DNA from 2 places in the Paraburkholderia sp. BL18I3N2 genome. Region 1 is predicted to be linked to the other one. Evidence: riboswitches for the same ligand, from Rfam matches in the RefSeq annotation. Region 1 holds a riboswitch; the other holds the start of a gene.
What was found. Region 1 has a riboswitch for glycine ahead of B0G75_RS35105 (D-amino acid dehydrogenase). Riboswitches for the same ligand answer to the same signal wherever they lie in the genome.

Region 1 (6,592 bases):
CGGTCACGCAGATCCTGCAGAGCGCGGAGCGCCAGCTTGGCTATCCACTGTTCGAGCGCACGCGCGGCAAGCTTGTTCCGACGCGCGAGGCGCAGCGCCTCTTTCCCGAGATCATGAAGCTCGACGAGCAGTTGCACGCTGTGCAGCGGCTCGCCGGCAACCTGCGCGGCGGCACCGACGAATCGTCGATCCGCGTGCTGGCCGCACCGGCGCTCGCGCAGACCGTCGTCGCGGATGCGGCGCTGGCGTTCGCCGCGATGCATCCGAACGTGAGGCTCTCCGTGCGCTCCGATTACTCGGCGACCGCGGTCTCGAACATCGCGTTGATGGACGCCGATGTCGGCGTGCTCTATCACAGCATCGCGCATCCGGCGATCCGCGAGATCGAGCTGGCGTCGAGCCGGCTTGTGTGCGTGGGTCATCCCGGCGTGCTCGAGGACGCCGCGTCAATCGACCTCGCCGCCTTCGACGGGCGCGAGATCCTCGGCCCCGACCCCGACGATCCGGTCGGCCGCCTGCTCAACAAGCGCTTCGAGGAGTATGCGCTCAACGTGCGCACGACCATCACGGCGCAGTCGTATCACTCGCTCATCGCGCTTGCCGCGCGCTCGCGGCTCATTACGATCGTCGATGAATTCTCGGCGCTCTCCGCGCGCGCGTTCGGCCTTAACGTCGCGCCGCTCGCGCCGGAGATCGCGATTCCGGTCGTCGCGAGCCTCGCGATCAGCGGCGAGCGTTCCGCGCTCGTCGATCAGTTCGTGCAGATGTGCAAAAAAATCATGCGCGCGCAAATGAAGCCTCGCGCCGTTCAACCCTGAACCTTCCCGACACCCGAGCCATGACCATTCGGACCTTTAATCCGTCGCGCGGCACGCGCGGCATGGCGGTCGCGCCGCACTCGCTCGCCTCGCAGAGCGCGCTCGCCGTGCTGCGCGAAGGCGGCAACGCCGTCGAAGCCATGATCGCCGCCGCCGCGACCATCGCGGTCGTCTATCCGCACATGAACGGCATCGGCGGTGACGGCTTCTGGCTGATCTCGCGGCCGGGCGCCGAACCCATCGGCATCGAGGCGTGCGGCGCGGCTGCGTCGGCGGCGACGATCAAGCGGTATCGCGCGCTCGGGCTCGACCGCATTCCGCATCGCGGGCCGCTTGCCGCGAATACGGTTGCGGGCACGGTGTCGGGCTGGCATGCGGCGTTCGAGTGGTCGCGCACAGTGCTCGGCGGACGCCTGCCGCTGTCGCGCCTGCTCGACGATGCGATCGACTATGCGACGCACGGCGTGCCCATCACGGACAGTCAGGCGCGATGCATCGCCTCCAAGCGCGACGAACTCGCAAGCGTGCCCGGCTTCGCGGACACCTTCATGCCCTCGCCCTTGCAGGCCGGCGATCGCTTTACGCAGCCGCGCATGGCCGCGACGCTCGCGCAACTCGTGCGCAACGGGCTCGACGACTTCTATCGCGGCGATCTCGCGCGCAGCATGGCGGCGGAACTGAGCGCGCTGGGAAGCCCGCTCGGCGCCGGCGATCTGGAACGGCACCGCGCGCGGATCGTGACGCCGCTCGCGCTCGCGCATTCGCTCGGCACCGTCTACAACATGCCGCCGCCGACGCAGGGCGTCGTTTCGCTCATCATCGTCGGGCTTCTCGACCGTGTGCTGCGCGACGACATGGACCCGCTCGGCCCGGAGTATGTTCACGCGTGCGTCGAGGCGACGAAGCTCGCATTCGCGGTCCGCGATGCGCACGTCACCGATCCCGATTACATGGACGTCGATCCGCAAGCGTTGCTCGCGCCCAGGCGTCTCGACGAACTCGCGGCGCAAATCTCGATGGATCGAGCCGCGCCGTGGAGCAACGGACTTGGTCCCGCCGACACGGTATGGCTCGGCGTCATCGACGGCAATGGCGTCGCCGTCAGCTTCATCCAGAGCATCTATCACGAGTTCGGCAGCGGAATCGTGCTGCCTTCGTCGGGCGTCAACTGGCAGAACCGCGGCTGCAGCTTTTCGCTCGACGCAGCCTCGCGCAATCCGCTGATGCCGGGTCGCCGGCCGTTCCACACGCTGAATCCTGCGCTCGCGCGTTTCGCCGATGGACGCACGATGGTCTACGGCAACATGGGCGGCGACGGTCAGCCGCAATCGCAGAGCGCGGTGTTCACGCGCATCGCGCGGTACGGATGGAATCCGCAGACGGCCATCGATGCGCCGCGCTGGCTGCTCGGCCGCACGTGGGGACAGGCGAGCGATTCGCTCAAGCTCGAAGCGCGCTTCGGTGACGGAACTGCCGCGGCGCTTCGCAGCCTCGGCCATGAAGTCGATGTGCTGCTGCCCTACGACGAAACGATGGGCCATGCGGGTGCGATCATCCGTTATCCGAATGGATATTTCGAAGGAGGACACGATCCGCGCAGCGACGGCGCGGCGATCGGCTGGTGACGGACGTTCCCCGCATGATGCTTCATGCCGGGAACGCGGCGGTCAGCGCAGCGCTTCGCCGCGCGCCATGCTTCCGGAAGGCGGAACGGCGACCTGAACCGGTTTCCCCGGCCACTTCCCGAGCACGGCTTCCGCGACGATTTCCGCTGTCGCCGCCGAAAGCGTCCATCCGAGATGCCCGTGCCCGGTGTTGTAAAACACGCCGGGGCGCCTGCCCTGCCCGACCTTCGGCAGCATGCTCGGCAACATCGGGCGCAGGCCGCTCCACGGGATCACGCGCGCGGTCGATACTTCAGGAAAGTAGCGCCGCGTCCATTCGACGAGCGGCGCGATGCGGTCCGCGCGGATATCGCGGTTGAAGCCGTTCAGTTCCGCCGTGCCCGCGACGCGGAAACGATCCGCGCCGAGGCGGCTCGTGACGATCTTCGCGCGGTCGTCGAGCAGGCTGACCCACGGCGCGTGCTCGCGGCTGCGCGCATCGTCGAGACAGACGGTGATCGAATAGCCTTTGACGGGATAGACGTTGACGTGATCGCCGGCCATCGAGGCAAACTCTCGGCTGCCGACGCCCGCGCAGATCACGATGCCGTCGAACTGAAGAACCTGTTCTTCGCCCGCCTGCTCGACCGTCAGCGCGACGCGGCCCGCCTGATCATCGATCGATTTGACCGACGTGTCGTAACGGAATTCGACGCCGTGACGCACGCAGGCATCGGCGAGACCGCGCGTGAACTTGTGGATGTCGCCGGTCGAATCCGAGGGCGTGAAGAAGCCCGCGTGAAAACTGCCCTTAAGCGCCGGCTCGATCGACGCGATTTCCTGCGCGGTGACCGCATGGCGCGCCAGGCCCGCGCCGTTGAGAATCTCGTTGACCTTCGACGCGGCCTCGAACTCCTTGCGTGTCGCGTAAAAATGCAGGATGCCGCGCCGCTCCAGATCGAAGTCGATGCGCTCCGTGTCCGCGATGCGGAACAGATGTTCGCGCGCGGCGAGCGCGAGGCGCACGGTCTCGGCCGTGTTGGCACGATAGTTCGGAACCTGCCGCAGGAACTCGCCCATCCAGCTGTACTTGTGCCAGCCGGGGCGCGGGTTCATCAGCAAGGGCGCGTCGCGCGTGAACATCCACTTGAGGCCCTTCAGCACGGTTGCGCGGCTGTTCCAGACTTCCGCATTGCTGGCCGAGAGCTGCCCGCCGTTGGCGAAGGAGGTTTCCATCGCCGCATAACGATGACGTTCGAGCACGGTGACGCGCAGGCCGCGCTGCGCGAGCGCGTAAGCGGTCGTGACGCCGGTGATCCCGGCGCCGATGATGGCGATTCGTGACATGACATGGTCCAGTTTTCGTTGAGCATCGCCGGCCGTATATAGCCGGCACCGATGCCCCATCTGTCCATGTACCTGAGAGTTTCGCCCGCACGCCGTGCATTGCTGCCGGCCGGAGCTCCCCTTCGGTGGGCGCGCATGGCGCCGCTCTCCAGATGTTCCGGCGCGCACGGTCCTTTTGCCTGAGAGTTTCCGGGGCGGTTGCTCCGTCGGCGTCGTCGCGGGGGACGAGCTCTTCCGTGGCGCGTTGTCGAACGCCTTGACGATACCCATCCTAAATGCGCCTGGCAAGCCCTTCTTTCTTTCATCCTGCTCCCCGAGGTTCCACGCGGACAGACACGACTCTCCCGAGCAGGAGATCTTCGACGTGGGCTTTAAGAGCTGCATGAAGCGCAGCCGCAGTTAAGAGAACACATCGAGATGCGACGCACGCGTTTTCGCAAGTAGCGCGTTCGATGAATGGCGGCGGGCGCTCGGCATGCGTTACAACATTGAAGTCACTTCTTGGACCCTCCCCGTGAGATTGTCGGCATATATTCAGCGCGCTCACTGCGAGAGCCTTCTCAACCGACCGCCGACCACTCATAAACGTCGCGTGCCAGCGGGCCCGGGTCATCATGAGCTGATACTAGGAAGCCCTGTTGCTCAAGGCTCCAGCTTTGCTCGCCAAGGATATTTTCAATCTTCTCGCGGTCGAGCGCGGGCATGCCGTCGGTTGCCGGCGTCATGACAAAAAGCCCCAGGCCTCAGTCCTGAAGCCGGTTCACCCGGGCATACGTCGTCAGGTCTCTCGATGCGCGCAAGAAATTCAGCTCAACGCTAGTCGGAGTCTTGTACACCGCTGAGATGACGCTCCCAGCCTTGCCGGGGGGCGTGAGATTGAATTCGAGTCAGTGAGACTGACCCTTGGATTATCAAGAAGCGCCCGTTGCGGCTCGGTACTGATTCTCTCAAACGATAACCCGGCAATCTTCCTCAACTCGTCATCAACAAGACGGCACACAGCGGCGTTGTCGAGGGTGATGAATTCACCGGTCTTCCGTTCTTCGCGAGGCACAAGAGGCACGACGTCGTAATAGAGCCGACTCAGAACAGCGTCCACGGCCACGCCTGAACATCTCGTCGTAAATGGCCTCTGTCACGTTCGCGATGGGCGTCGGAATGCTAAACCCGGCGTTGACGAAAAGCAGGTCGATGGTTTTGAACTCGGCTTTTACCTGAGCGGCGAGCGCGTCGATGTCGGTCAATGATCGCGCGTCGCTCGAAACCACGAGTGCCTCGTTCCCAAGGGCTCTGTCACGTTGCCGACCCTGTGACGAGATATGGGCGAAGACAGCCGTGTGTCAGAAAACGGCGGACGGATCTTGGGTAACGCCGGTGAAAAATCGCCATGCTTCAAATCGTGCGGCGAGTTGTTTCCGATAGAGCGATGCGCGTAGCAGGTGCCGCTTGAGCGCGAAGTGTTGCCGGATCGGACCAAAGCACGACAGGAAAACTTGCGTGCGCCCGGGCAGTCGAAAGCCTCGCATCCGGCGCTCGCGTTCGCGCGTAGGCTGATGGCTGTTTTCGGCCCTGTTGTTCACGCGCGCAGGCCTTGACGAATACGTGCTTCACGTTAGCGAGCTCCGGGAGCTCGGTTTTTGCGGCTGGGTAACTGCGTAGCTGGTCGGTGACGATCTTCTTCGGTAGCGCGGGACAGCCTGCCAGCAGGCGTTTGAAAGAGCGTTTCGCCGCAGCCTTGTCGCGTCGTTTCTGCAGCAGGATGTCGAGTTCAATGCCGTGCTCGTCGACTGCACGCCACAGCACATACGGCTCGCCACGCAGTGTCACGAACATTTCGTCGAGGTGCCACGTTGAACCAGGCTTGCGACGGGCGGCCTTGGCCTGACGAGCGAAGCACGGGCCGAACTTGTCCGTCCACCGACGGATCGATTCATGGCTGACAGTCACGCGGCGCTCGAACAGCCACTCTTCAATGTCGCGCAGGCTCAGTTGAAAACGGAAGAACCAGCGAACTGCCTGGCTGATAACTGCCACCGGAAAGCCGTGGCCGTGATAGATCGATTTTGCTTTTTTTCATCGCGACATCTTAGGCCACCGGTTCGCCAACGTGACAGAGCCACAGGTTGCGCTACGAGAGTAGCTCGCAGTCCAGTCGGGAATATCGTCGAGTGTCTGATCTGCCGCCCTCGACCGACGCAGCGTGTCTGCGCCGAGCCGACTAGCCAGCTGGTCAGCAATGGGCTATCCCCTGCTGGCAGCGCCTACCCAGCGGATAAGTCGGACCCTGCTTCCGGCTAATGCTCCAGCCCGACAGAGACACCGCTCCGCTCACGATCAGAACTTGTGCCGCAGCGCGAGACGCACCAGCACCTGATTTTTCGTGGTGGACGCATCCGGCGCGGCAGAGCCACCCGTTCCGAATGTATCGGGCGCGATCGATGCCACAGTCGCGTCGCCGGCAGCCCTCTGGTAGGCGCCAAGCAGATAAACGTCTGTCCGCTTGCTCAGAAAGTAGTCGCCGATCAGTTGCACCTGATGGTATTTCGGGCTGGCGTCGGTCGACCTCAGCTTGCCGTCCGTAAAGCTATACACGGTAGCCAGCGAAAAGAACGGCGTGATGAAGTAGACACCGTTCACCTGGTAGTTGTCGAACGTCAAACGGTCGGTGCCCGAATCAAACCTGGTGTGGCTATAGAGGACGCCGACTTTGCCGCCGTTGAAAGAGTAGGTGCTACCTACGCCAACAACGTCCTGTCTTGTAGCCGGGCCGGCAAGCCCATTTGCTTGCAACGAGCCGGTGCGGCCGACGTTGATATAGTCTCC
Region 2 (6,592 bases), on a different contig from region 1:
TGCCGCCTCTATTCGAGACAGTGGGCGATGCGCGGCAGCGAGCCTGCTTACTCGTAGTCGGCGATCGGCACGCAGGAGCAGAACAGATTGCGGTCGCCGTACACGTTGTCCGCGCGGCCAACCGGCGGCCAGTACTTCTTTGCGATAAGCGTGGGCAGCGGATACGCCGCGGTTTCGCGCGCATACGCGTGCTTCCAGTCATTCGCGATCACCACCGCTGCCGTGTGCGGCGCATGCTTCAGCGGATTGTCCTCGCGATCCGAGCGGCCTTCTTCGACCGCGCGAATTTCCTCGCGGATCGCAATCATCGCTTCGATGAAACGGTCGAGTTCTTCCTTCGATTCCGATTCGGTCGGCTCGACCATCAGCGTGCCCGGCACCGGGAAGCTCATGGTCGGGGCGTGGAAGCCGTAGTCGGCGAGACGCTTGGCGACGTCGTCGACGGTGATGCCGCTGGTTTCCTTGATCGGACGCAGATCGAGAATGCACTCGTGCGCGACCAGTCCGCCCGGGCCCGAATACAGCACCGGATAATGCGGCGCGAGTTTTTTCGCGACGTAGTTCGCGTTGAGGATCGCGGTTTCGGTCGCGGCGGTGAGGTTCTTAGCACCCATCATCGCGATATACATCCACGAGATCGGCAGGATCGATGCAGAGCCGTACGGTGCGCCCGACACCGCGCCGATGCCGTTCGGCGCGCGTTCATAGCCCGACGAGATCTGGTTCGGCAGGAATTGTGCGAGATGCGCGCCGACCGCCACCGGACCGACGCCCGGTCCGCCGCCGCCGTGCGGAATGCAGAAGGTCTTGTGCAGATTCAGGTGCGAGACGTCGCCGCCGAACTGGCCCGGCGCCGTCAGACCGACCATCGCGTTCATGTTCGCGCCGTCCACATAGACCTGGCCGCCGTGCGCATGCACGATTTCGCAGATTTCGCGCACGTTCTGCTCGAACACGCCGTGCGTGGACGGATACGTGATCATGATCGCCGCGAGTTTGTCGGCGTGCTGATCGGCTTTTTTCTTCAGGTCTTCGATATCGACGTTGCCCTGCGCGTCGCAGGCCACCACGACCACTTGCATGCCGGCCATCTGCGCCGAAGCCGGGTTCGTGCCGTGCGCCGAAGCGGGAATCAGGCAGACATTGCGATGCGCTTCGCCGCGCGACGCGTGATACGCGTGGATGATCAACAGGCCGGCGTATTCGCCTTGCGAGCCGGCGTTCGGTTGCAGCGACACAGCCGCGTAACCGGTGGCCGCGACCAGCATCTCTTCGAGCTGATCGATCATCTCGCGGTAGCCGACGGTTTGCTCAGCCGGCGCGAACGGATGGATCTGGCCGAATTCAGGCCACGTAACCGGCAGCATTTCCGAGGTGGCGTTCAGCTTCATCGTGCACGAACCGAGCGGGATCATCGAACGGTCGAGCGCGAGGTCCTTGTCCGACAGGCTGCGCAGATAGCGCAGCATTTCCGTTTCCGAATGATGACGGTTGAACACGTGGTGCGTGAGATACGCGCTGGTGCGTTCGAGCGCGGCCGGCACCGATGCGGTGTTCGATGCGGCGAGCTTTGCGTCGAGTGCATCGACTTGCGGCACATCGTTGGTGAAAGCCGCTTGCGCAAACACGGCCAGCAGATCGGCGAGATCGTGGCGTGTCGTGGTTTCGTCGATCGACAGGCCCACTTGCGTGGCGCTGACGCGACGCAGATTGATACGCTTCGCGGTGGCCGCGTCGAGCAGCGCTTGCGTGCGCGCGCCGGTTTCGAACGTGAGCGTGTCGAAGAAAGTTTCGTTGGCGAGCGTATAGCCGAGTTGCTTCGCGCCTTCCGCCAGCAACGCGGCGATGCGGTTCACGCGCAGCGCGATCGTCTTCAGGCCGTGCGGGCCGTGATAGACGGCATACATGCTGGCCATGATCGCGAGCAGCGCTTGTGCGGTACACACGTTCGAGGTCGCCTTCTCGCGGCGGATGTGTTGTTCGCGCGTTTGCAGGGCGAGACGCAGCGCGGGATTGCCTTGTGCGTCGACGGTCACGCCGACGAGACGGCCCGGCATTTGACGCTTGAACTCGTCGCGCACGGCGAGGTAAGCCGCGTGCGGACCACCGAAGCCGACCGGCACGCCGAAGCGCTGCGTATTGCCGACGGCCACGTCCGCGCCCCATTCGCCCGGCGGCGTGAGCACGGTCAGCGCGAGCAGGTCGGCGGCGACCACCACGTGGCCGCCCGCTGCGTGGATCGCTTCGGTGAGCGCGCGGTAGTCGCGCACGTCGCCGTTCACGCCCGGGTATTGCAACAGCACGCCGAACGCATTCGCATTCGCGGCTTCCGCAGCGGGGCCCACTTTCACTTCAATGCCGACCGGCGTGGCGCGCGTCTTCACCACTTCGATGGTTTGCGGCAGCACGTCGTCGGCCACGTAGAACACGTTCGACTTCGGCTTGCCGATGCGTTGCAGCAGCGTCATCGCTTCAGCGGCGGCGGTAGCTTCGTCGAGGAGCGACGCATTCGAGATCGCCAGACCCGTCAGGTCGACGATCATCTGCTGGAAGTTCAGCAGCGCTTCCAGACGGCCTTGCGAGATTTCTGGCTGATACGGCGTGTACGCGGTGTACCACGCCGGATTTTCCAGCACGTTACGCAGGATCACCGTCGGCGTGTGCGCATTGTAGTAGCCCTGCCCGATGTACGAGCGGAACACCTGGTTCTTGTCCGCGAGTTCGCGCAGCGCGGCGAGCGCTTCCGCCTCGCTCTTCGGTTGCGTGAAGGGTCCGAGCGGCAGCGTTTCGGTGCGGCGGATCGTCTTCGGAATGACGGCGTCGATCAGCGCGGCGCGCGACGCAAAGCCGAGGGCTTCGAGCATGGCGTGCTGGTCGGCCGCGTCCGGGCCGATATGCCGTTCGGCGAAGGCGTCATGCACTTCGAGCGCGGCGAGCGAGAGAGGAGTGCGGTTCATCAGACGATCCGGGTGTTCGAGCTTCATGGGTGTTCCTGGCGGTGCGGCTGTCCTGCGACTTTCTGAAGGACGCGCCGCACCTGTCGGGTTAAACGTAAAGGTGAATCAGGCGCCGATTGACTTGGTGTAAGCGTCGGCGTCGATCAGACGGTCTTGCGTGGCGTCCGCAGCCGGCTTGATCTTGAAGAGCCAGCTTTCGTACGGCGTGCTGTTGACCGAATCAGGTGTGTCGGCCACGGCGGTGTTCGCTTCGATGATCTCGCCCGAGACCGGCGCGTAGATATCGGAAGCGGCCTTCACCGATTCGATGACGGCGACGGTGTCGCCCGCGGTAACGGTCTTGCCCAGTTCCTGGACTTCGAAGAAGACGATATCGCCGAGCGCTTCCTGGGCGTGGTCGGTGATGCCGACCGTCAGCGTGCCGTCCGCCTCGGTGCGGACCCACTCGTGCGATTCGGTGTATTTCAGATCGGCCGGGATGCTCATCGGATGCTCCTATGCGGTGTGATTCGGTTGTAACTTGGGAAGTAGACGCACGCGCAGGTTTGCTTAAACCGCGAGCACTTTGCCATTGCGCACGAACGGCAGTTTTACCACGCTTGCGGGGACGTTTTTGTCACGAATCTGAACGTGTACTGTGTCGCCCGGCTGCACGCCTTTCGGCACACGCGCGAAGGCGATCGATTCCTGCATGGTCGGGGAAAACGTACCGCTGGTGATTTCGCCTTCGCCCTGCGGCGTGACGACTTTCTGATGAGCACGCAGCACGCCCGCCGCCTTGCCGTTTTCCTTCAGCAGGATCAAACCGACGAACGCAGCCTGCGAGCCGTCCGCTTCCAGCTTGCCCTTGCCGACGAAGTCGCGCGGCGAGGTGAGGTCGACGGTCCAGGCGAGCCCGGCGTCGAGCGGCGAGACGTCGTCGTCCATGTCCTGGCCGTACAGGTTCATGCCGGCTTCGAGCCGCAGCGTGTCGCGCGCGCCGAGACCAGCCGGGCGCACGCCTTGAGCTTGCAATGCATTCCACAGCGCTTCGACGTGATCTGCGGGGACGATGATTTCGAAGCCGTCTTCGCCGGTGTAGCCGGTGCGAGCGACGGTCAATTCGCCGAACGGCGTGTCTTCGATACGTGCGGCGTTGAAGGGCTTCAGCGCTTCAGTGGCGGCGCGTGCGGCCGGCACGGTTTGCCAGACCTTTTCGCGCGCATTCGGACCTTGTACAGCGACGATCGCATAGTCGCGGCGCGGCGTGATGGTCAGGCCAAAGCTGCCTTCGGCGTTGAGCTGGCCGAACCAGGCGATATCTTTATCAGCGGTGCCGGCGTTGACGACCACGCGGAAGTGGTCTTCGCCGAAGTAATAGACGATCAGATCGTCGATCACGCCGCCATTCGGATTCAGCAGACAGGAATACAGTGCGCGGCCGGGCGTTTGCAGCTTGGCGACGTTGTTCGCCAGCGCGTATTCGAAGAAAGCGCGCACGCGCTCGCCGGTGAAATCGACGACGCACATGTGCGAGACGTCGAACATGCCGGCGTCGGTGCGCACGGCGCGGTGTTCGTCGATCTGCGAGCCGTAATTGACGGGCATGTCCCAGCCGCCGAAATCGACCATGCGGGCATTGAGCGCACGATGGGTGGCGTTGAGCGGGGTGTGTTTGAGTTCGGTCATGGGGCCTCGGGCGTCTCGCGAAACAAAAAAGGCCATGCGGCGCTACGCCTCGCGGCCTTTCGGCTGCGAGCGATGCGTTGCATGGCCCCTCTGTCCTCGATACCTGAGAGATTGCGTTGCCGTGGTCACGTTGACGTGCCGCGGTGAAACGCGCGCCCCTTCGGTGGGCAGCTTGCCAGATCCGCTCGATTAAAAACGACGCAGACGGCTACTGCCGCTCTCCAGAGTGCGAAAAACCTGTGCCTCGATGTTGCCTGGACGCGGGTTTTTCGACGCGGTCGGTCCTTTTGCCTGAGAGTTTGCGGGTGTGCCCCTTCGGCGGCGCGGCCTGCGGTTTTCTGCGGCCAGCACGCTCTCCCGACGCGTGCGGCGAATGTACGCGAGGGCCGGGGGCTTGTCAAATAAAGGCCCGTGAGCGGCGCGGCGGTTGACTTGGCGCCTTTGCAGCTGTCAAAAAAAGCGCGGGACGTGATGCCCGCGCTCGTACTGTTTCGGTGTGGAATCTGAAATTGATTCTGGCGCGATTATTCGCCGATAGCGTGTGCCGCGTTGTCCAGTTCCTGGTTCAGCACGCGCTGTTCGTCGCCGGACAGGCCGCCGCCATGCTGCGCGGCCATGTCGTGCGCTTCCTGACGGATCACGTCGAGACGATGGTGCAGCGCGCCGCCTTGGGGCGGCGGGTAATAACCCTGATTCACGCGGTTGTCGATCCGGCGGCTGAGATTGTCGATGCGGCCGTCGACCTGACGCAGGCGCTGATCCGCGATCTGTTGCGGGTTGGGACGAGGCGCCGGCTGGGATTGAGGCGCCACCACACAGGCGGCGAGGGAACTGAGCAAGGCACACGCGGCGAGCGCACGGATAGTACGGGGCATGGACACTCCGGAAGTCATTGTCGTTTTGTGGTGCTACCCCGGTAGCAACGGATGACCACCGGGCCGCGCTGACCGGCGGCGCGGCCTGATTTGTAACGTTATATTCCTTTCGCGCTTGTCAGCGTTCTCTGGCCCGCACCGCGTGCACGGCGAGTGCAGTTTTAGGTATACAAGTCGTTTCGACGCGCAGGCCAAACCGTCAACGAATCCGATCGAACGGCAGCCGGACGCCTTCTTCCGAGCTTCGGGTGGCAAGCTCGATAACCGTCATTACGTCGACGGCGTCCTGTGCGCTCACTGGGAATTTGACGCCGTTCTGGATCGCGTCGGCCACCGCAATATAAAACCCGGTGTACTCACCATTGCGCGTCGGCAACTCGCGCTCGACTTCCTGATCGCCTTCCAGCACGCGCAGCACACCTGCGGCATTGCCCGCGCCGAAGCCGTCGTCGCCCGGACGCAGGCCCGCCTTCAATTGATCTTCCTGCGTGTCGAGCCCGTATTTCATATAACTGCCGCGCGTGCCGTGGATGGTGAAGCGCGGCGCGACCAGCGCCGTCAACGCGCTGGCGTGCAGCACCACTTCGAATTCGCCGTAGCCGAGCTGGATGTGCACGTAGTCGGGCGCGCCGGCGTCGTCGCGATGGGTGCGCACCGTTGCCGACACGGTTTGCGGCGTGCCGAACAGCGCCAGCGCCTGGTCGATCAGATGCGGTCCGAGATCCAGCAGCAAGCCGCCGCCTCGCGACGCTTCCTCGCGCCAGCGCTGCCGCACCTCCGGCCGGAAACGGTCGAAGTGCGATTCGTATTGCGTGATTCGTCCCAATTCGCCGCTCGCGAGCAGATCGCGCACGGTCAGAAAATCACCGTCCCAGCGGCGGTTGTGAAACGGCATGAAAAGCTTGCTGCGGGCGAGCGCGATGTTGGCCAGCGTGTGTGCGTCGGCGGCGTTCAGCGTGACCGGTTTGTCGACCACCACATGCTTGCCCGCTTCCAGCGTGCGGCGCGCCAGGTCGAAGTGCGTGTCGTTCGGCGTGGCGATCACGATGCAGTCGAGTTCATCCAGCGCCAGCAGTGCGTCGAGGTCGGCCA

Region 2: another riboswitch for glycine. It lies ahead of gcvT (glycine cleavage system aminomethyltransferase GcvT); the one in region 1 lies ahead of B0G75_RS35105 (D-amino acid dehydrogenase).

What each region holds. Positions count from the first base shown of each region.
Region 1 is NZ_PVNC01000023.1:74,210-80,801, reverse strand. Features, by position in the region: gene B0G75_RS35115 (LysR family transcriptional regulator) at 1-818, shown strand, start outside; gene B0G75_RS35110 (gamma-glutamyltransferase family protein) at 839-2,443, shown strand; gene B0G75_RS35105 (D-amino acid dehydrogenase) at 2,486-3,829, opposite strand; glycine riboswitch at 3,827-3,924, opposite strand; glycine riboswitch at 3,927-4,017, opposite strand; gene B0G75_RS40910 (hypothetical protein) at 4,330-4,494, opposite strand; gene B0G75_RS35100 (SDR family NAD(P)-dependent oxidoreductase) at 4,795-5,088, opposite strand; partial or broken gene B0G75_RS35095 (IS6 family transposase) at 5,110-5,827, opposite strand; gene B0G75_RS35085 (porin) at 6,104-6,592, opposite strand, start outside.
Region 2 is NZ_PVNC01000002.1:617,415-624,006, forward strand. Features, by position in the region: gene gcvP (aminomethyl-transferring glycine dehydrogenase) at 48-2,984, opposite strand; gene gcvH (glycine cleavage system protein GcvH) at 3,063-3,443, opposite strand; gene gcvT (glycine cleavage system aminomethyltransferase GcvT) at 3,507-4,625, opposite strand; glycine riboswitch at 4,706-4,860, opposite strand; glycine riboswitch at 4,894-4,995, opposite strand; gene B0G75_RS08695 (hypothetical protein) at 5,150-5,500, opposite strand; gene B0G75_RS08700 (oxidoreductase) at 5,700-6,592, opposite strand, start outside.